3 regions of the Escherichia fergusonii ATCC 35469 genome follow, and region 1 is predicted to be linked to each of the others. Evidence: predicted binding sites of a transcription regulator. Region 1 holds the regulator's gene; each other region holds the start of a gene.
What was found. Region 1 encodes LexA, which represses DNA repair genes until DNA is damaged. Its sites were predicted from a motif close to TNCTGTATGTACATACAGNA; they were not measured.
Positions count from the first base shown of each region.

Region 2: the regulator LexA is predicted to act here: its motif matches at 5,168-5,187, upstream of mutH (DNA mismatch repair endonuclease MutH).
Region 3: the regulator LexA is predicted to act here: its motif matches at 2,415-2,434, upstream of dinG (ATP-dependent DNA helicase DinG).

Region 1 covers NC_011740.1:4,230,986-4,238,717, forward strand. The annotation lists gene ubiC (chorismate lyase) at 1-146, shown strand, start outside; gene ubiA (4-hydroxybenzoate octaprenyltransferase) at 159-1,031, shown strand; gene plsB (glycerol-3-phosphate 1-O-acyltransferase PlsB) at 1,088-3,508, opposite strand; gene EFER_RS20615 (diacylglycerol kinase) at 3,679-4,047, shown strand; gene lexA (transcriptional repressor LexA) at 4,157-4,765, shown strand; gene dinF (MATE family efflux transporter DinF) at 4,838-6,163, shown strand; gene EFER_RS20630 (CsbD family protein) at 6,295-6,504, shown strand; gene zur (zinc uptake transcriptional repressor Zur) at 6,555-7,070, opposite strand; gene dusA (tRNA dihydrouridine(20/20a) synthase DusA) at 7,235-7,732, shown strand, end outside.
Region 2 covers NC_011740.1:2,827,011-2,834,742, reverse strand. The annotation lists gene lplT (lysophospholipid transporter LplT) at 1-116, shown strand, start outside; gene EFER_RS13965 (mucoidy inhibitor MuiA family protein) at 155-1,810, opposite strand; gene EFER_RS13960 (NADP(H)-dependent aldo-keto reductase) at 1,968-3,008, opposite strand; gene ygdR (lipoprotein YgdR) at 3,116-3,334, opposite strand; gene EFER_RS13950 (TerC family protein) at 3,467-4,180, opposite strand; gene mutH (DNA mismatch repair endonuclease MutH) at 4,244-4,939, opposite strand; gene rppH (RNA pyrophosphohydrolase) at 5,622-6,152, shown strand; gene ptsP (phosphoenolpyruvate--protein phosphotransferase) at 6,165-7,732, shown strand, end outside.
Region 3 covers NC_011740.1:2,366,739-2,374,470, forward strand. The annotation lists gene ybiB (DNA-binding protein YbiB) at 1-222, opposite strand, end outside; gene dinG (ATP-dependent DNA helicase DinG) at 250-2,400, opposite strand; gene ybiA (N-glycosidase YbiA) at 2,520-3,002, shown strand; gene rhlE (ATP-dependent RNA helicase RhlE) at 3,234-4,598, opposite strand; gene cecR (DNA-binding transcriptional regulator CecR) at 4,827-5,498, shown strand; gene hlyD (secretion protein HlyD) at 5,501-6,496, shown strand; gene EFER_RS11630 (ATP-binding cassette domain-containing protein) at 6,489-7,732, shown strand, end outside.

The sequences.
Region 1 (7,732 bases):
ACCTGTTTACATCATCAACGTTGAGCCGTGATTTTATTGAGATTGGTCGTGATGCAGAGCTATGGGGGCGGCGTTCACGTCTGCGGTTAAGCGGTAAGCCCCTGATGCTTACTGAACTGTTTTTGCCTGCATCACCGTTGTACTAAGAGGAAATAAAGATGGAGTGGAGTCTGACGCAGAATAAGCTGTTGGCGTTTCACCGCTTAATGCGTACGGATAAGCCAATTGGCGCGTTACTACTGCTCTGGCCAACCCTGTGGGCACTTTGGGTGGCTACACCAGGCGTGCCACCATTGTGGATTCTGGCAGTATTTGTGGCTGGAGTCTGGCTAATGCGGGCCGCCGGGTGTGTGGTTAACGATTATGCTGATCGTAAATTTGACGGTCATGTTAAACGCACCGCAAACCGACCGTTGCCCAGCGGTGCGGTAACCGAAAAAGAAGCCCGGACGTTGTTTGTGGTGTTGGTGCTGCTGGCATTTTTGCTGGTACTGACACTGAACACGATGACGATTCTGTTATCTGTAGCCGCACTGGCACTGGCCTGGGTTTACCCATTTATGAAGCGCTACACGCATTTACCGCAAGTGGTATTGGGCGCGGCATTTGGTTGGTCGATCCCTATGGCTTTTGCTGCGGTTAGTGAGTCGGTGCCGCTTAGCTGCTGGTTGATGTTCCTTGCGAATATCCTTTGGGCAGTTGCTTATGATACTCAGTACGCGATGGTTGACCGCGATGACGATGTTAAAATTGGCATTAAATCCACGGCGATCCTGTTTGGGCAATACGATAAATTTATTATCGGCGTATTACAGATTGGCGTGATGGTATTAATGGCGCTGATTGGTTGGCTTAACGGCCTAGACTGGGGCTATTACTGGTCGATTCTGGTTGCAGGTGGTCTGTTTGTTTATCAACAAAAGCTGATTGCCAACCGTGAGCGTGAAGCCTGTTTTAAGGCGTTTATGAATAATAACTATGTTGGCCTGGTGCTGTTTTTAGGGCTGGCAATGAGTTACTGGCATTTTTGATTTTGTTAATTTAATAAAAAAAACCGGTCACTTGACCGGTTTTTTATTATCTTGATTTACTCGCCCTGCGTCGCACTTTCAATCGTCAGACGCACATCAGACGTAATCAACTCCGCCAGCATCTGATACACCTTCAATGTCTCTGCCGGTTCGGCGTCGCCACTATCGCTGATGTAACCTTCATCACGCAGAGTCAGTACCAGAGAACTGAACACTGCTTTGTCGAAGAACTCCGGCGCGTTAATGCCATGCAACACTGACAGACGTTGCGCCACGGTGCGACTCTCTTTCTCCAGCGAACTGCGGTTGATTGCCGGATTAGCGCTTAGCAGCCAGAAAGTGATGGCATAACGCTGCAATGTTTCGCGTGCACCAGCGGCCAGCAACTGCAATGTGCGGGAGTGTGAAGGATTAATTTGCAACTCGTCATTTTGCAGGGTAATCAGCCCTTGACGCGCCATCTCACGCGCCAGTGCATCAATAACATCTGGTAATTCGTCGCGATCCCAACGCAGGAACAGCTCAGCTTTCAGCATTGGGTACAGCACTTCAACGTGGTGCAACAATGCCTCACGGGAGATGTGACGGTGCTGCGTGACAATTGCTGCCATCAACGAAGGCAGTACCAGCATATGTGCAATGTTGTTGCGGTAATAGGTCATCAACACTGCCTGTTCACGCGGCAGAATGATGATGTCACCAATGGTGTCTTTCTCCACCTCAAACTTATTCATCTGCAGCGCGTGGTCAATCAGTTCACTGGCGCTGGCAGAAGGTACAGTCGCATCGGGGGAGTACGGCACATTGCGTAACAGATCAAGATAGCAATCTAACTGCTCGGTCAATTGCTCACGGGTAAGTGAACGCTGACGAGATGCCAGTAACGCAGTACAACACAGGTTCATGGCGTTAGCCGCCCCGGCGTTATTAATACGCACCATCAAATCGGCAGCAATGTTATTTACCGTCGGTGTTAACCAGGCCGGACGCACCGCTTCGATCGGGTCGATAGATTCGCGCCATTCTGGTACGTGCTGGTTGAGATAGGTCATCAACGGAATGGGTTCGCCAAAATTGACATAGCCCTGACCGAGATTACGCAGCTTGCTTAGACCACGCAGCATCTGCGCCATGTTCTCTTTCTCTTTGGTTGCCCCACGCAGTTCTTTCGCGTAGGTGCCCACCTCCATCACGTGCTCATAACCGATGTAAATCGGCACTAAGGTAATAGGACGAGTACCGCCACGCAACATTGCCTGAATGGTCATCGACAACGTACCGGTTTTCGGGTCCAGCAGACGACCAGTACGTGAACGGCCCCCTTCAACAAAATACTCTACAGAATAGCCACGGCTAAACAGCTCACCCAGATATTCACGGAATACAGTAGAGTAGAGTTTATTGCCCTTAAAGGTACGGCGGATAAAAAATGCCCCCAGACGGCGGAAAATCGGCCCTGCTGGCCAGAAGTTCAGGTTAATCCCGGCGGCAATATGTGGCGGTACCAGCCCCTGGTGATATAACACATAGGAAAGCAGCAAGTAGTCCATATGGCTGCGATGGCACGGCACATAAACAATTTCATGACCATCGTGCGCCAGTTGCCGTACACGCTCGGCATTATGAACATTAATGCCCTGATAGAGACGGTTCCAGGTAAAACCGAGAATACGGTCGGTAAGACGGATCATCTCATAAGAGAAGTTAGCTGCGATCTCTTCCATCAATGCGACGGCATTTTGCTGCGCTTTTTCATGGGAGATTTTCTTGCTACGCGCTTCGTCTTCTACCGCTTTGGCGATCGCACGGGAGGCGAGCAGTTTATTAAACAGATCCTGACGGGCAGGCAGGCGCGGGCCAACTGCTGCAAGTCGCTGACGAGCGAAGTGCATACGCGCGACACGTGCCAGTTTCTGAGCAATAGTTTTATCCGTGCCGTGTTCATCCGCCATATGGCGTAAAGAAACGGACGGCGAGAAACGCACAAAGCTGTCACGGCCTAACCACAGAACAGCAAAGAATTTTTGCACGCCGTTGAGCATACGCAATGGTGGATTAACTTCGCCTTTTTCACGCCCTGGTGAACGACCAAACATTACCGATACTGGCACCATCTGGACGTCGAGATTGGGGTTACTGCGGTGTAAGTCGAGATAGTCGTGAAACAGCTTGATCGACTCTTCTTTTGGCGTGTAATAAGTGAACACGCGTGGACCGCCGTGAATAAAGACATAGCGAGGCAGCAGCGTACCGTCGATCTCCAGTGGATCTAACGGGTCAGGGAGATCGTGCGCCAGACACTGGGCACGTAGGGTCAGCAAATCCGCTTTTGAGTTGTACGGTAAAACGTACATAATTGGACGAGAGGTATCGAGCCCCAGTTCCGGGGCAGGATCTGCCGGAATAGACTTGCTTTTTACCAGGATGCTTAATGGTAAATTCAGTAATTTGTAGTAAATTCGTGGCCAGCCGGACATAAACGATGTAAAGCCTCTGGTTAATAATGCAAATGCGCCGCAAGGATAGCAGAAAGTCGGTTGAAATTCTGTTGTATCCCTTCAACCTTCGCGTCGCGTTGTTGTCACCCGAATTACACGGGTAAACAGTTCTTTTTTATTGACGCTAATAAAGCAAAAAGGTTCTTTCAATGGCCAATAATACCACTGGATTCACCCGGATTATCAAAGCAGCAGGCTATTCCTGGAAAGGTTTTCGTGCTGCATGGGTTAATGAAGCAGCATTTCGCCAGGAGAGCGTCGCTGTATTGCTAGGCGTGGTCATCGCCTGCTGGCTGGATGTCGATGCGATTACCCGCGTATTATTAATTGGTTCAGTAATGCTGGTGATGATTGTCGAAATCCTTAACAGTGCGATCGAAGCAGTGGTTGACCGCATTGGTTCTGAATATCACGAACTTTCCGGGCGAGCCAAAGATATGGGGTCTGCCGCCGTTTTACTTTCTATTATCGTCGCACTGATAACCTGGGGCATCCTGTTGTGGTCGCATTTCCGATAATGCTTCCAGATTTCGCTAAAACTCTCGTTTATCGTGTATTTTGTGATTCCAAATTCGCCTTTCGCTGTATATACTCACAGCATAACTGTATATACACCCAGGGGGCGAAATGAAAGCGTTAACGGTCAGGCAGCAAGAGGTGTTTGATCTCATTCGGGATCACATCAGCCAGACAGGTATGCCACCGACGCGTGCGGAAATTGCGCAGCGCTTGGGGTTTCGTTCCCCAAACGCTGCTGAAGAACATCTGAAGGCGCTGGCACGTAAAGGTGTCATTGAAATTGTTTCTGGTGCTTCGCGTGGTATCCGACTGTTGCAGGAAGAAGAAGAGGGGCTGCCGCTGGTTGGGCGTGTAGCTGCTGGTGAACCACTTCTGGCACAACAGCATATTGAAGGCCATTATCAGGTCGATCCTTCTCTCTTTAAACCCAATGCGGACTTCTTACTTCGCGTTAGCGGCATGTCGATGAAAGACATTGGTATTATGGACGGCGACCTGCTGGCAGTACATAAAACACAGGACGTACGTAATGGCCAGGTCGTTGTGGCGCGTATTGATGACGAAGTTACCGTTAAGCGTTTGAAAAAACAGGGTAACAAAGTCGAACTCCTGCCAGAAAACAGTGAATTCAAACCTATTGTTGTCGATCTTCGTCAACAGAATTTCACTATTGAAGGTCTGGCTGTAGGCGTAATTCGCAACGGCGACTGGCTGTAATCAAGCTTTTAATACCGCGATGCATCAGGCATCGCGGTCTGTTTTTCACTTCTTCTCATCAGGCTTGTCTGCATGGCATTCCTTACCTCATCTGATAAAGCACTCTGGCATCTTGCCTTACCCATGATCTTCTCCAATATCACCGTCCCGTTACTGGGTCTGGTCGATACGGCAGTTATTGGTCATCTTGATAGTCCGGTTTATTTGGGCGGTGTGGCTGTAGGGGCAACGGCGACCAGCTTTCTCTTTATGTTGCTGTTGTTTTTGCGTATGAGCACCACCGGTCTTACCGCCCAGGCTTATGGTGCAAAAAATCCTCAGGCTTTAGCACGAGCACTGGTGCAACCGCTGTTGCTGGCATTAGGGGCTGGAGCATTAATTGCTCTGTTACGCACACCGATAATCGCTCTTGCTTTACATATTGTCGGTGGCAGTGAGGCTGTACTGGAACAGGCACGACGCTTTCTGGAAATCCGTTGGTTAAGTGCTCCGGCATCACTGGCTAATCTGGTATTACTTGGCTGGTTACTTGGCGTGCAATATGCCCGTGCGCCGGTTGTTCTGCTGGTGGTCGGTAATATCCTCAACATTGTGCTCGATATCTGGCTGGTGATGGGGCTTCATATGAACGTGCAGGGCGCGGCGCTGGCGACGGTTATTGCGGAATATGCAACATTGCTGATTGGTCTGCTAATGGTGCGTAAAATCCTCAAACTACGCGGTATCTCCGGTGAAATGCTGAAAACAGCCTGGCGAGGCAACTTCCGCCGCCTGCTGGCACTTAACCGCGATATCATGCTGCGTTCGTTATTGTTACAACTCTGTTTTGGCGCAATAACGGTTCTTGGCGCGCGACTGGGAAGTGACATTATCGCCGTCAACGCGGTCCTGATGACGCTACTCACCTTTACCGCCTATGCGCTGGATGGTTTTGCCTACGCGGTTGAAGCGCATTCAGGTCAGGCGTACGGTGCACGCGACGGGAGCCAGCTACTGGAGGTCTGGCGTGCAGCGTGCCGCCAGTCGGGGATCGTAGCGTTGCTGTTTTCTGTGATTTATTTGCTGGCGGGTGAACATATCATTGCCTTACTGACCTCGTTAACCCAGATCCAACAACTGGCCGATCATTATCTTTTCTGGCAAGTCATTTTGCCGCTGGTGGGGGTCTGGTGTTATCTGCTGGATGGCATGTTTATTGGTGCAACACGCGCCGCCGAAATGCGCAATAGTATGGCGGTCGCAGCAGCAGGATTCGCGCTTACGTTACTGACCTTACCGTGGCTGGGTAATCATGGTTTGTGGCTGGCATTAACCGTATTTTTGGCACTGCGAGGGCTTTCTCTGGCTTATATCTGGCGTCGTCACTGGTGTAATGGCACTTGGTTTGCAGAAACGTGATGGTTAAAAATTCTGATAAATAATTCTGATTCCAGATTCCTGACTACACTTAATCTCACGTTCAGCAGAAAACATAGCGATGTTGGACGCGACACTCTCGCTATTCACAACCTAACGATGAGGACTTGAATATGAATAAAGACGAAGTCGGCGGTAACTGGAAACAGTTGAAAGGTAAAGTGAAAGAGCAATGGGGCAAACTGACCGATGATGATATGACGGTCATTGAGGGCAAACGCGATCAGCTGGTGGGGAAAATCCAGGAACGTTATGGCTATCAGAAAGATCAGGCGGAAAAAGAGGTCGTAGACTGGGAAACCCGTAACGACTATCGCTGGTAACCCTCATGCCTGCAAGTACAAGGATGTACTCCCTCTGTAAGACAATGTTGTTAGCGCGGCTTTTTCTTCACCTGAATGGAATGGTCGTGCTGGCACTTTTCAGGATGACGACACGCTTCAACTTCAACACACGCTGCACATAATCCATGTGCTTCAATCACATTATGCCGCAAGGCAAAGCCCATTTTTGCCGCCAGAGTATGCATAATATCTTCCACACCTTCCGCACACTCTTCTTTCACCGCGCCACAACGATCGCAAATAAACATCGCAGACGTATGGGTCGGCTGATCAAACAGATGGCAGAGTACATAGCTGTTGGTGGATTCCACCTTATGTACAAATCCCTGCTCCAGCAGAAAATCCAGTGCACGATAAACCGTCGGTGGTTTGGCTTGTGGTTCGGATTCGCGCAATAAATCCAATAGATCGTAAGCACTGATAGCGCCTTCCTGGAGGCTCATCAGACGTAGCACTTCGAGGCGCTGCGGAGTCAGGCGCACATTACGCTGGCTGCAGAGTTTTTCAGCCTGCGCCAGTAACTCCTGCGTTGTGGTCATTTCCATTTAGCACCTCAAAATATGGGAAATAAGGAAGTCCTTACTTTATCATGTTCTCTGTTAAACGCCGAGATCCCCGGTTACTCAAGCCCTTCACCAGAGCATTGCCTTCTGGCTTAATCGTTATGCTATAGTAGCGCCCCCATTTACCAAATGATTAAAAAATCGCCATGTCAGCAGAATCACAAACCGCTTATCCCGCTTACCGTTTCTCCATTGCTCCGATGCTCGACTGGACAGACAGGCACTGCCGTTATTTCTTGCGTCTGCTCTCTCGTAATACGCTGCTGTATACCGAGATGGTGACCACGGGGGCGATTATTCACGGTAAAGGTGATTACCTGGCATACAGCGAAGAAGAGCATCCGGTGGCATTGCAACTGGGTGGTAGCGATCCGGCGGCGCTGGCACAGTGTGCGAAACTGGCGGAAGCGCGTGGATATGATGAAATCAACCTCAATGTGGGCTGCCCGTCTGATCGCGTACAGAACGGTATGTTTGGTGCGTGCCTGATGGGTAACGCGCAGCTGGTGGCGGACTGCGTGAAAGCGATGCGTGATGTGGTGTCGATTCCGGTGACGGTGAAAACGCGTATTGGTATTGACGACCAGGACAGCTACGAATTTCTTTGTGATTTTATCAACACCGTTTCCGGTAAGGGTGAGTGT
Region 2 (7,732 bases), 1.4 Mb from region 1:
GTATTTACTCGCTGGCGGTATTGGTGGGGATTCCGGTCGTACCCATTGGCATTGGTTTTGGTACACTGTTTGCACTGGCAATAACGGCGCTCTGGATTTGGCAGCGCCGTCATTAAGCGTGTACCGGGCGGCGTTATTTGCTGCCCGGTGAAGATTACAGTCCCGATGGTTGTATATTTTTGGGATATTTAACAGAGTAAGAGAACGGCAAGCTGACGTTCTCTTTCCCTGCCAGATGGAGCTTCCAGCTAAGCTCTCCTGTTTTGGCGTTTAACTGCGCCTGACCGTACTGCATTTTGTCTACCGTAATATCGCTATGAGAACTTATTGGAATCTGATCAACAAGCGTTAAATCTACCGCTTCGCCGTAGCTGTTTTTCACAGTGACGGTATAGCTGAAGTTACGTACCACACTGTCATTAAAAATAGAGATAGCGTTCTCTTTTTTCAGTACCGCCTTACGTTGAATAATCAGTTTTGGATCGCGATTAAGCTGGATATCCAGGGAATTGCCATCTTCCGGTGGCTGCAAGTAGCCAAGGCCAGTGCGATTATTACCAAAGAAGATCTGACTTTCACCCGGAATTAAATTGAGCTGTTCCCACTCTTTAATTTGGACCTGCAAGTAAACGTCGTTACTCAATTTGGGAATAGCGAAGAAGCGGTAATCGCCAGCGACTGACTCTTCTTTGATCACAACAGTACGTGCCGTGTTGTCGCTGTCGATCTGCCACGGTAAAGAAAGCGTGTAGTGAACATTTTGCGCGGTTAAGTTTTCTGGTTGTGGTGAAACAGGCGCTTTCTCTGCGACATACCGGCTTTTGACACTAGCTTGTTGCGCCAGTGCCTCTTTCGCTGCGTGCGCCGCAGCTTTTTCAAAGTCAACGACTTTGTCGGCCGCAGCTCTTTGATGCGGTGCTGACAGTGACTTCTGCTGATAACTCCTCATATCACCATACTCTGGAACATCAACATATTGAGGTTCCAGTTGCGGCAGCATCAGGTGGGTATCAGGTTCATTGGTCGAGAGCTCCATATTGACGTTTTTCCACGCCAGGCCAGTGTACTGTCGAATACTGGCTTTGTAGACCAGCCGTAGCGGTTGGTTGATAGCACTGGCGTGAATATCATAGAGCGGTGTCCAGGAGGCATCTGGTGTCATGTATCGCACCACGGCCTGCGTTTTGACGGCTTTCGGTGCATATACCCGCGCGATAATGACCTGTGGTTCGTCTGCGCCATCCGACGAGCCATTACTCATATTTTCTCGCTGCTCTAATTTATCTATTGCAACTTGATTTTCATCGAGTTTCTGCGTTAGTTCGCTATCTGCACGTAATAGCTCGCCATTTTTCTCTTTCACCATTTGCAGATACTTGCCGACTTCAGCAGCATTTTTTTGAGTTAATGTGTTGTTCGCCTCTAATACCTTGACTTGAGCTGCGATATTGTCTTTCTCAGCAGTGAGTTTTGCTTGCTCCAGTCGGGCCGCTTTTAGCTGCTGTTGAACATCAGAAAGAAGTGCCTGGGATGGCGTTTCTTGTAACGCTAACCGGGAAGAGAGCACAGTCACACCGTTATCCATAGCAATGGCAATACTGTCTGGTGTAACTGAGTTGGCAATATTGGTGAAAATGATTTCACTTTCACCTGTCGGTAAATTAAGTGTCTCTACCCCTTGCAGGCTGGCGCCATGCAGATAAACAGTGACGTCTTTTAGTGTTAGCGGTTGGGTTAATTGCGCCCCCCAGGCAGAGGACATACAACCGGCAAGCAGCATCGCGAGGGGAAGGGGTTTTAAAATCAACATGGTTATCCTTAACAATGGGCACAGACAATGGAACGCACGCTGGCGTTAACGGAAAGAGTCTATTCTTCTTAAGCAGGAAAAGTGCGGCGAAATGCAGGGATTGTATTCTGAAAAATCGAGAAAAGAGACGCCTGGCGAAGAACGCCAGGCAAGGACGTTAAGGTGCCGGATAGGTATAAACTTGATGGACCGCTTCAATTTCTGCCAACACGTCTTCACTCAGTTGCAGATGTAAGCTTTCGACGTTGGTTTTTAGTTGTTCCATGGTGGTCGCACCCAGAAGGGTACTGGCAACAAACGGCTGCTGGCGTACAAAAGCCAGTGCCATCTGAGCGGGATCAAGATTATGACGTCTGGCTATATCGACATAGGCCGCCACCGCCTTTTGTGCTTGTTCGCCGCTATAGCGCGTGAAGCGACTAAAGAGCGTATTACGCGCACCAGCCGGTTTGGCACCGTTGAGATATTTACCTGTCAGCGTACCAAAACCAAGACATGAATAAGCCAGCAGCTCGACTCCTTCATACTGGCTGACTTCCGCCAGCCCCACTTCGAAGCTGCGGTTCAACAAACTATAGGGGTTTTGAATAGTGACAATACGCGGCAGATCGTGCTTATCTGCCAGATGCAGATAGCGCATTACGCCAAACGCAGTTTCATTTGAGACGCCGATATAACGAATTTTACCTGCGCGTTGGTACTCAGCCAAAGCATCCAGCGTATCGAGCAACGAAACTACAGGCGCGGAATCAGTCCAGCTATATCCCAGTTTGCCAAAACAGTTGGTCGGACGTTGCGGCCAGTGCACCTGATAGAGATCGAGATAATCGGTCTGTAAACGCTTAAGGCTATCATGTAATGCTTCGCGAATGTTCTTCCTGTCCAGCGCCTGATCCGGGCGAATACCCTTATCATTGTTACGTGACGGTCCACTCACTTTTGAGGCGATAATCAGCTTTTCGCGGCTACCCTGTTTTGCCAGCCAGTTACCGACGTAAGTTTCAGTCAAACCTTGTGTTTCCGGGCGTGGTGGCACGGGATACATCTCTGCAACGTCGATAAGGTTAATGCCCTGCGCGACGGCATAGTCGAGTTGTGCGTGTGCGTCGGCTTCGCTGTTCTGTTCACCAAACGTCATCGTGCCAAGCCCCAGCGTGCTGACTTCCAGCGAACTGTGGGGTATACGGTGATATTGCATAGCCGTTTCCTTTTTATAATCACGACATGAGGACTATAAAAATGGCAGAGGGAAAGGAAAAGGGAAAGTGAAATATCTTAAGGCCAGCAGGAGGCTGACCTTATTGCTTAACGCTCAATGATTTGCGAAACGTCATCACGATTAATCTGCATGGCATTGCCTTGTTGATCGTGATAGCTCACAAGCCCGGTATCATCATCAATTTCCGGTTTGCCATCAGTCAGGATCATACGGCCATCTTTCGTTGCCATCACGTAATCGCTGCTACAACCGGAAACAGCAAACGCCAGCCCGACTGCAGAAATTATAACTGCCCATTTTTTCATCCGGTTATCCTCATTTAGCCCATAAATGATAATAGTCTGTTTATAAACCGACGTTATATATCTTGAAAGCAGGAAAGTCTTAAACTGTGAGGAGAGGGGAGGACGCTCTCCCGCAGGAGAGCGTGTGGTGCGTCAGAGCGGATTCTTTTTATTGCGAATCAGGTTGAGGCTTTCAACCGCAATAGAGAAGAACATTGCGAAATAGATATAACCTTTCGGTACGTGGATATCGAAACTTTCCAGAATCAAGGTAAAGCCCACCAGAATCAGGAAAGAGAGTGCCAACATTTTTACCGACGGATGCCGATCCACAAACTCACCAATCGGGCGTGCGGCGAACATCATTACGCCTACAGCAATTACCACTGCCGCCATCATAATAAACAGATGATCCGACAGACCTACCGCGGTAATAACGGAGTCAAGGCTGAAAATAATATCCAACAACATAATCTGCACGATGGCGCCGAGGAATGACGAAACGCGCGTTTTCAGCCCTTCTTCTTCACCCTCGATAGACTCGTGGATTTCCTTACTGGCTTTCCAGATCAGGAACAGGCCGCCGAGCAACAGGATTAAATCACGTGCCGATATTTCCTGACCAAAGATCTCAAACAACGGATTGGTTAAACGCGTCACCCAGGCAATAGACGCCAGCAATGCCAGACGCATCACCATTGCCGCAGCCAGACCAAGACGTCGCGCATGACCGCGCTGCGCCGTAGGAAGTTTCGCCACCACCAGAGAAAGGAAAATAATATTATCGATCCCTAACACGATCTCCAGCAGCGTCAGCGTACCGAGCGCAAGCCAGGCGTTAGGATCGGTGATCCATGCAAATAACATCTAAAAAGCCCTGCCAAAAAAAATGAAGCGATAATTATATGCCCGGAATTCGGCAGATCAAAGTTATGGCTGCTGGATCAGAAAATGACGGGCCAGTAATGCACTGGTGAAATTCTTTTTCAGGTAGAAACCGCGGGGTAACGTTAAAATCGGTTCGCCATTAGCGCCAATGGCTTCGGTCAGGGCTTTAGCGTTGGCTGCTTTCGGTCGCAGCTGTAAAACTTCACCATGCCGGGCGGTGATACGCTCTACCCGACCCAGCACGATCATATCCATCAGTTCTTCCCAGTCGAGACGTAGCTGGCGATCTTCTTCTTCATTTGGGCTCCATAACAATGGTGAACCCACACGCCGTTGCGCAAGGGGAATGCTTCGTTCACCTTCGACAGGTATCCACAGGACGCGTTTTAGTTTGTGTCGCACGTGGCTGGTTTCCCAGGTAACCCCCGTGTTTCCGGTTAATGGCGCGACACAAACAAATGTGGTTTCCAGCGGACGACCAAGACTGTCCACCGGAATTGTTTTTAGCTCGACTCCCAGTGCGGCGAAATCCTGTTCCGGTTTGCTCCCTGCGCTGGCCCCCAGCCAGATCTCCAGCAGAACACCAATCCAGCCTTTATCCCGCTTTAAATCTTTGGGCGTTACCATCCCGGCAAGGGCTGCCAACTCCCCTAAGGTATAGCCAGAGAGCTGCTGTGCCTGAGCAAGTAATTCAGCTTCTGAGGCAGGGGATGTAAGAAGAGGGCGGATGTCGGGCATACTATTCAACCTTGATTAAAAAACAAACAGCAATTTTATACCGGGTGTACAGAGTGTATATTTTTCCCTGAGAGATATTCAATGCTATGATTTATATGATTTTTTATCTATGACTTTATACTGTTGCGCAACAGCGCTAACGGTTTTCCAATTCTGGTCACTGAAAATAAACAGGATCTTACACCATGTTATCCACAGAAAGTTGGGATAACTGTGAAAAACCCATACTACTGGTTTGATTTACAGCCTTGACGTGCGACGTAAATCGAATTTTCGTACGAATTGTCACTCACTTTGGTGTGCATTCTGTGGATAAAATCGTTGTCGATTAAATTTTCGCCACACCGGTAAATGGTGATGTGATGTATATCACATATTCCTATTACTCCTGCCAAAAAACACATCTAATTATATGAATATAAATAAAAAAAATTACGCCCACTCAACGTGCTCGTTCAGAAAATTCTTGGTTTTCCCGTGGTAATTCCGTAGTTCTTCACAACTCTATCCACAGAAAAGGTGAATAAAATTGCCTGACAGTCGTTCTTCTGTTTATAACTTTGCCTTTAACTGTGAGTTATTCAAATGTTATTAGTAAGCTGTCGCTTTAACAGAGTGGTTTACCGCCTCACTGGAGTGTGAAACAATCGTTTGTATATAAAGTTTATGTTGAGGTAGTCCGGTGATTGATGACGATGGCTACCGCCCAAATGTAGGTATCGTAATTTGTAATCGCCAGGGGCAAGTTATGTGGGCCCGGCGATATGGTCAGCACTCCTGGCAATTCCCTCAGGGCGGGATTAACCCAGGAGAATCAGCAGAACAGGCGATGTACCGGGAACTGTTTGAAGAGGTTGGATTAAGCCGCAAAGATGTGCGGATCCTCGCCTCGACTCGCAACTGGTTGCGTTACAAGTTACCGAAACGTTTGGTGCGTTGGGATACAAAGCCGGTGTGTATCGGCCAGAAACAAAAGTGGTTCCTTTTGCAATTGATGAGCGCTGATGCGGAAATCAATATGCAAACCAGCAGTACTCCAGAGTTTGACGGTTGGCGCTGGGTTAGTTACTGGTACCCCGTCCGACAGGTGGTGTCATTTAAACGTGATGTCTACCGCAGGGTGATGAAAGAGTTTGCAAGTGTAGTCATGGCGCTTCAGGACAATACGCCGAAGCCACAAAACTCACCTGCTTATCGACGTAAAAGAGGTTAAGTCACGCAAATCATGCTCACTCGCCTGCGCGAAATAGTCGAAAAAGTTGCCAGTGCTCCGCGCCTCAATGAGGCGCTGAACATTCTGGTCACCGACATCTGTCTTGCGATGAACACCGAAGTCTGTTCGGTCTATCTGGCCGATCATGACCGCCGTTGTTACTACCTTATGGCGACCCGGGGGCTGAAAAAACCACGTGGTCGCACTGTAGCGCTCGCGTTTGATGAAGGTATCGTCGGCCTGGTTGGCAGGCTGGCAGAACCTATCAACCTTGCAGATGCGCAAAAACATCCCAGCTTTAAATATGTTCCTTCGGTTAAAGAAGAGCGTTTTCGCGCCTTCCTTGGCGTGCCAATTATTCAGCGTCGGCAGTTGCTGGGGGTATTAGTCGTCCAGCAGCGGGAAATTCGTCAATACGACGAAAGCGAAGAATCTTTCCTGGTTACGCTTGCCACCCAAATGGCAGCCATTCTTTCTCAATCGCAATTGACCGCCTTGTTTGGTCAGTATCGTCAGACACGAATCCGTGCTTTGCCTGCGGCACCGGGCGTAGCGATTGCAGAAGGCTGGCAGGATGCAACACTGCCATTAATGGAACAGGTTTATCAGGCTTCTACCCTCGACCCGGCGCTGGAGCGTGAGCGCCTGACCGGAGCACTGGAAGAGGCGGCAAACGAATTTCGCCGTTACAGTAAGCGTTTTTCTGCCGGAGCGCAGAAAGAGACTGCCGCCATCTTTGACCTTTATTCCCACTTGCTCTCTGATGCCCGCTTGCGCCGTGAGCTATTTGCCGAAGTGGATAAAGGTTCGGTTGCTGAGTGGGCAGTGAAAACGGTAATCGAAAAATTTGCCGAGCAGTTTGCTGCACTCACCGATAACTACCTGAAAGAACGCGCTGGCGACTTACGTACATTGGGGCAGCGTTTATTATTCCATCTTGACGATTCCGTACAGGCCACCAATGCCTGGCCAGAGCGCTTTATCCTGGTGGCTGATGAACTTTCTGCGACGACGCTCGCAGAGCTTCCCCAGGATCGTCTGGCAGGTGTTGTGGTGCGAGATGGCGCAGCAAACTCTCATGCTGCGATTATGGTGCGAGCGTTAGGTATTCCAACTGTCATGGGGGCCGATATACAGCCCTCTGTGCTTCATAAACGTACGCTTATTGTTGATGGTTATCGCGGAGAATTATTAGTTGATCCTGAACCGGTTTTAATTCAGGAATATCAGCGTCTTATCAGCGAAGAAATCGAACTTAGCCGTATTGCCGAAGATGATGTCAATCGCCCGGCACAGCTGAAAAGCGGCGAAAGCATTAAAGTCATGCTCAATGCTGGCTTAAGCCCGGAACATGAAGAGAAATTAGGCAGTCGTATTGACGGTATCGGCCTGTACCGTACCGAAATCCCTTTTATGCTACAAAGCGGTTTTCCATCTGAAGAAGAGCAGGTGGCGCAGTATCAGGGAATGTTGCAAATGTTCAACGATAAACCTGTTACGTTGCGAACGCTGGATGTTGGTGCAGATAAACAACTGCCTTATATGCCCATCAGTGAAGAGAATCCGTGTCTTGGATGGCG
Region 3 (7,732 bases), 1.9 Mb from region 1:
CGTCAGCTTGATGGTGTGATTTTGCATGGCTTCGTAAAAGCCGAGCATCTCTGCTTCCCCTTCCCCTTTGATACGCAGCGCAATCAATACGCCGCCCAACTCAAGGTCAGGGACTTCACCATTGAGCATATGGGCATACAGACCGCGCGCAGTATCCCGGTCTAAATCGCGCGCGTGGTTTTTCCCGCGCCCGATCTCTTTAATGATTTTGCGATAGTCCATTTACGACTCCTTACCTGACTCACATCATTAACGCCGCCGACGGCGTGGGGATTTCGTTTTTTCTTTCTTTTTAACTATACCTTCAGGGACTTCCGGTTGCTCTATCGGAAATACCGGTAATGCATCCAGTAGCCGCTTGCCGTAGTTTTTGGTGAGCAAGCGTTTATCGTAAATCACCACTTCGCCCCAGCAACCGTGGCTTCGAATCAGTCGCCCAACCTGCTGAATCAGGTTAAACGAGGCGCTCGGCAGGCTTTGCACCTCAAACGGATAGCGGTTGAGGCTTTTCAGCCATTCACCTTCGGTGATCACCACCGGACTGTCGATGGGTGGAAAGGCGATTTTGTGGATATGCACCTGGCTTAACAGATCACCTTTCAAATCAAGCCCTTCGGCAAATGACTGTAAACCCACCAGCACACTACGCTCACCGTTGGCAACGCGTTTGCGGTGCAGTTCAACTAAGCGATAACGCGGCTGATCGCCCTGCACCAGCAGCATCAGACGTAAATCCGTCACATAGTCAAGAAACCGCTGCATCGCACGCCCGCTGGCAAACAGCACTAACATACCGAGATGTTTTTTACTCTCCACCTGCTCACGGAAAAAGGCCGCCATTTCAGCAATGTGCTGCTCTTCGTTGTCGATGGAAGGCTCAACGCGCATCCGGGGAATAACAATTTTGCCCTGTTCGCAGTGGTTAAAGGGCGAATCCAGCGCCACAAAGCGGTCACCCGCTTTCTCTTTCAGCCCGCTCATCTCCTGCAAACGCGAAAAACTGTTCAGCGAACGCAAGGTTGCGGAGGTAACAATAATGTGCGGAATACTGCGCCACAGCAGCCTTTCCAGTTGGTCGCTAACACGAATACCCACACAGTGAAACCACAGATGTAGCTGCCCTTCGCGTTCCTCCCGCGTCGCCCATTTGGTCACCGGCGCACCGGAAGATTGCGCCAGAGAAGCCAGCCGCCAGAGTTTGCTTTGCGCCTCGAACATCCCCAACGCGCGGTTCATCTGCAAAATCAACCGATGCAGGCGTACAATGTCATGGCTGCCGGTTTTCTCACTTAAATCGTTGAGAAATAACTCCGCCAGACCACGCAGCATCTCGGTGAGTTTTGCCAGCCGCTGGCAGATCTCCAGCACTTCATCAGGCAGTTCGCCCATCGCAAAACGGTGCTCCGCCTCCTGACCGGCTGGCATGTAGAGATTGAGAATGTTGTTTAACGAAGCGATAAGCTCATACAACTCTTCACAATGCGCATTCAAACGTTCAGGGATTGCCAGCGGTGGGATCGTCTTCGGGCGAAACTGCTCCATACAGGTAGCAACAAGCTTCGTAAACAAGTCCAGCTGCAGCCGATACCACGGCGCGGTAATTTCGGCGCTCATCTCCAGCGCATCCCGCGCCACATCCGGCAGGTGATGACCTTCGTCCAGCACCAGCAGTAAATTTTTCGGGTCAGGCAATACGGCTTCGCTTTCCATCGCCGCCATCACCAGCGCATGGTTTGCCACCACCACTTCCGCTTCCTGAATTTCCCGACGAGCGACAAAAAACGGGCATTCGCGATAGTAATAACAGTTGCGGTTGAGGCAGCTGGCTTTGTCGGTACTCAAACGACGCCAGAGATCGTCATCAATGGCGATATCCGTATGATCACGCAGACCATCCCATTTATAAGTGTCGAGATCGCCCTTCAACTTCGCACAACGTTTTTGCTCTTCCTGATTGTTCGGCGTCAGTTCGTCGTCAAGAAACGCCAGCAAATCCTGTTGCGTGGGTTCAGTGCTGGCGAGCGCCGTCAGATTACGCGGGCAAACGTAGCGCCCACGCCCGAAAGCGGCTGTAAATTTAAGATCGGGAATGATCTTTTTCAGCAACGGTAAATCTTTGCTGTAGATCTGATCCTGCAACGCCACGTTGGCGGTACTCACCACCAGCGTTTTTTGCTCTTCGCGAGCAATGGCAATGCCGGGGATTAAATAGGAGAGCGTTTTCCCAACGCCGGTGGGTGCTTCAATCGCCAGATGCCGCCCTTCTTCTCCGGCCAGCGTTTTGGCGACGTCCGCAATCATTTGCCGCTGCGGCGCACGGGGAATAAAGTCGGGGATCTGTTCCTGAAGCGCCTTATACCAGGCGGCAATTTGCGCTTTAAGCGCGGCGGTTAATGCCATGAGAAAACCTGAAATACTGTATAAACAGCCAATATTGTGGCATTTTTCGGTTTTCAGGGGTAATGGTTTTTCTGTTTCTGGAAAGCGGCTCGCAATAACCATCAACATAATGCGGTTTAATGCCCGTTCGAGCACAAAGGATCCAACACGTCATGCAAGACACCATCATAAATTTCTACAGCACCGGCGATGACTACGGTGATTTTTCTAACTTTGCCGCCTGGCCCATCAAGGTTGACGGGAAAACCTGGCCCACCTCAGAACACTATTTTCAGGCACAAAAATTCCTTGATGAAAAATACCGCGAAGAGATCCGTCGGGTTTCTTCCCCTATGGTCGCCGCACGCATGGGGCGCGATCGTTCTAAGCCTCTGCGTAAAAACTGGGAGTCGGTCAAAGAACAGGTGATGCGAAAAGCACTTCGCGCTAAATTCGAACAGCATGCAGAACTGCGTGCGCTCTTGCTGGCAACCGCGCCCGCAAAACTGGTTGAGCATACGGAAAACGATGCTTACTGGGGAGACGGTGGTAATGGTAAGGGCAAGAATCGACTGGGCTACCTTTTAATGGAGTTGCGCGAACAATTGGCTATAGAGAAGTAACGTCTCGGTGGCTTATGGGCGGTAAAACAGATAAATTTTTTCCCGTGTTCTCAAATTGCTGACAAGTGCTTGTTGTGAAATGCCGGATGCGGCGTAAACGCCTTATCCGGCCTACAAAAGCATGCAAATTCAATATATTGCAGAGTTCACGTAGGCCTGATAAGCGTAGCGCATCAGGCAGTTTTGCGTTTGTTCATCAGCCTGATGCCGGGCATAGCCCGGCATTAAAGATTACTGCGCAGCGGCAGGTTTACGCGGACGGCGACGGCGTTGTTGCTCGCCTGCCGGTTTGGCATCGCCGAGACGACGAGACGGTTTTTCTGCAGGTTTTGCGCTTGCAGATTTTGAGCCACCTTCTCCACGGCGTGGTTGCTGTTGACCGCGACCACCACCTTGCCCACGACCGCCGCCGCCACGTTGCTGGCGACCGTTCTGGATCGGTTCGGCTTTGATTGACGGGTCCGGCTCATAACCCGGAATCGCAATGCGTGGAATCTCTTTTTTCAGCAGTTTTTCGATATCACGCAGAAGTTTGTGTTCATCCACACACACCAGCGATAACGCTTCACCAGTTGCCGCTGCACGACCGGTACGCCCGATACGGTGGACGTAATCTTCCGGTACGTTTGGCAGTTCATAGTTGACGACGTGCGGCAACTCTTCGATATCCAGACCGCGTGCAGCGATGTCAGTTGCCACCAGAACACGAATATCGCCCGATTTAAAATCGGCCAGCGCACGAGTACGCGCACCTTGCGATTTATTACCGTGGATCGCCGCACTACGGATGCCATCTTTATTGAGCTGTTCCGCCAGATGGTTAGCGCCGTGTTTAGTACGGGTAAACACCAGCACCTGCTGCCAGTTCCCTTTCCCAATCATGTGCGACAGCAATTCGCGTTTGCGTTTTTTATCAACAAAGTGAACATGCTGGGTCACCTGATCAGACGCGGTATTGCGGCGTGCCACTTCGATTTCCAGCGGGTTGTGCAGCAGTTTTTCCGCCAGGTTTTTAATATCGTCTGAGAAAGTGGCGGAGAACAACAGGTTCTGGCGCTTCGCTGGCAGCTTAGTCAACACACGACGGATATCGTGGATAAAGCCCATGTCGAGCATACGGTCAGCTTCATCGAGGACCAGGATTTCTATCTGGTCCAGCTTCACTGCATTCTGATGTTCCAGGTCCAGCAGACGTCCCGGCGTTGCCACCAGCACATCAACGCCGCCACGCAGCTTCATCATCTGCGGGTTGATGCTGACGCCGCCAAACACCACCAGCGAACGAATATTCAGGTATTTGCTGTAATCACGGACGTTTTCGCCAATCTGTGCAGCCAGTTCACGGGTTGGGGTAAGAATGAGCGCACGGACCGGACGACGCCCTTTGGCGTGCGGCTGGCGAGTGATCAGGTGTTGCAACAGCGGCAGCGTAAAGCCCGCTGTTTTGCCAGTGCCGGTCTGGGCGCTAGCCATCAGGTCGCGGCCTTCCAGCACCGCAGGGATCGCCTGCTGCTGAATAGGGGTGGGTTCACGGTAACCTTGCTCGGCAACGGCGCGCAAGATATCAGGGCTTAACCCCAAAGAATCGAAAGACATAACTACTCCGAACCGCCCCGACCGTTACCGGTGTAGTTTTCAGGGAGATACTGAAAAGGAAAATGACAAAAACCACAATGTCATGAGGGGGCGGAGTGTAGCAGTTTTTGTGACACAGCGCATAAATTATCCCTGTGACTGGCGTAGCTAAAATTCTTAGCCATACTGGACAACTCCAGGATGGAGACATAATCTTAATCAATCATTTGATTAAGAATGGACTGTGCGATGAATAATCCTGCCATGACAATCAAGGGTGAACAGGCTAAAAAACAGCTGATTGCTGCCGCACTGGCGCAGTTTGGTGAATATGGAATGAACGCCACCACCCGCGAGATAGCCGCCCAGGCCGGGCAGAATATCGCTGCCATCACCTACTACTTCGGTTCGAAAGAAGATTTGTACCTCGCCTGCGCCCAGTGGATTGCCGATTTTATTGGCGAGCAGTTCCGTCCGCATGCCGAGGAAGCCGAACGCTTGTTCGCCCAACCACAGCCTGATCGGGCTGCCATCCGTGAACTGATCCTTCGCGCCTGCAGGAACATGATTAAGCTGCTCACCCAGGATGACACCGTCAACCTCAGCAAGTTTATCTCCCGTGAGCAGCTCTCTCCCACGGCAGCCTACCACCTGGTGCACGAACAGGTGATTAGTCCGCTACACAGCCACCTGACACGCCTGATTGCCGCCTGGACCGGCTGCGACGCCAATGACACCCGCATGATCCTTCATACCCATGCGTTGATTGGTGAGATTCTGGCATTTCGTCTTGGCAAAGAAACCATTTTGTTACGTACCGGCTGGACCGCGTTCGATGAAGAAAAGACCGAACTGATCAACCAGACGGTGACCTGTCATATCGACCTGATTTTGCAAGGATTATCGCAAAGGAGTTTGTAGTGATGAAAAAACCTGTCGTGATCGGACTGGCGGTAGTGGTACTTGCCGCCGTGGTTGCCGGAGGCTACTGGTGGTATCAAAGCCGCCAGGATAACGGCCTGACGCTGTATGGCAACGTGGATATTCGTACGGTGAATCTTAGTTTCCGTGTTGGGGGGCGCGTTGAGTCGCTGGCGGTGGACGAAGGTGATGCGATCAAAGCGGGCCAGGTACTGGGCGAACTGGATCATAAGCCGTATGAGATTGCCCTGATGCAGGCGAAAGCGGGCGTTTCGGTGGCACAGGCGCAGTATGACCTGATGCTTGCCGGGTACCGCGATGAGGAAATCGCTCAGGCCGCCGCAGCGGTGAAACAGGCGCAAGCCGCCTATGACTATGCGCAGAACTTCTATAACCGCCAGCAAGGACTGTGGAAAAGTCGCACTATTTCGGCAAACGACCTGGAAAATGCCCGCTCCTCGCGCGACCAGGCGCAGGCAACGCTGAAATCAGCACAGGATAAATTGCGTCAGTATCGCTCCGGTAATCGTGAACAGGACATCGCCCAGGCGAAAGCCAGTCTCGAACAGGCGCAGGCGCAACTGGCGCAGGCGGAGCTGAATTTACAGGACTCAACGTTAATAGCACCGTCTGATGGCACGCTGTTAACCCGCGCGGTGGAACCAGGCACGGTTCTCAATGAAGGTGGCACGGTGTTTACCGTTTCACTAACGCGTCCGGTGTGGGTGCGCGCTTATGTTGATGAACGTAATCTTGACCAGGCCCAGCCGGGGCGCAAAGTGCTGCTTTATACCGATGGTCGCCCGGACAAGCCGTATCACGGGCAGATTGGTTTCGTTTCACCGACTGCTGAATTTACCCCGAAAACCGTCGAAACGCCGGATCTGCGTACCGACCTCGTCTATCGCCTGCGTATTGTGGTGACCGACGCCGATGATGCGTTACGCCAGGGAATGCCGGTGACGGTGCAATTCGGTGACGAGGCAGGACATGAATGATGCCGTTATCACGCTGAACGGCCTGGAAAAACGCTTTCCGGGCATGGACAAGCCCGCTGTCGCGCCGCTCGACTGTACCATTCATGCTGGTTATGTAACGGGGCTGGTGGGGCCGGATGGCGCAGGTAAAACCACACTGATGCGCATGCTGGCGGGATTACTGAAACCCGATAGCGGCAGCGCCACGGTGATTGGCTTTGATCCGATCAAAAACGACGGCGCGCTGCACGCCGTTCTCGGCTATATGCCGCAGAAATTCGGCCTGTATGAAGATCTCACGGTGATGGAGAACCTCAATCTGTACGCGGATTTGCGCAGCGTCACTGGCGAGGCACGTAAGCAAACTTTTGCTCGCCTGCTGGAGTTTACGTCTCTTGGCCCGTTTACCGGACGCCTGGCGGGCAAGCTCTCCGGTGGGATGAAACAAAAACTTGGCCTGGCCTGTACCCTGGTGGGCGAACCGAAAGTGTTGCTGCTCGATGAACCCGGCGTCGGTGTTGACCCTATCTCACGGCGCGAACTGTGGCAGATGGTGCATGAGCTGGCGGGCGAAGGGATGTTAATCCTCTGGAGTACCTCGTATCTCGACGAAGCCGAGCAGTGCCGTGACGTGTTACTGATGAACGAAGGTGAATTGTTGTACCAAGGAGAACCGACGGCCCTGACACAAACCATGGCCGGACGTAGCTTTCTGATGACCAGCCCGCACGAGGGCAACCGCAAATTGTTGCAACGCGCCTTGAAACTGCCACAGGTCAGCGACGGCATGATTCAGGGGAAATCGGTACGTCTGATCCTCAAAAAAGAGGCCACACCAGACGATATTCGCCATGCCGACGGAATGCCGGAAATCAATATCAACGAAACTACGCCTCGTTTTGAAGATGCGTTTATTGATTTGCTGGGCGGTGCCGGAACCTCAGAATCACCGCTGGGCGCAATATTGCATACGGTGGAAGGTACACCTGGCGAGACGGTGATCGAAGCGAAAGAGCTGACCAAAAAGTTTGGCGATTTTGCCGCCACCGATCACGTCAACTTTGCCGTCAAACGCGGTGAAATCTTTGGTTTGCTCGGGCCAAACGGCGCAGGGAAATCGACCACCTTTAAGATGATGTGCGGTTTGCTGGTGCCAACATCCGGCCAGGCGCTGGTGCTGGGAATGGATCTGAAAGAGAGTTCCGGTAAAGCACGCCAGCATCTCGGCTATATGGCGCAAAAGTTTTCGCTCTATGG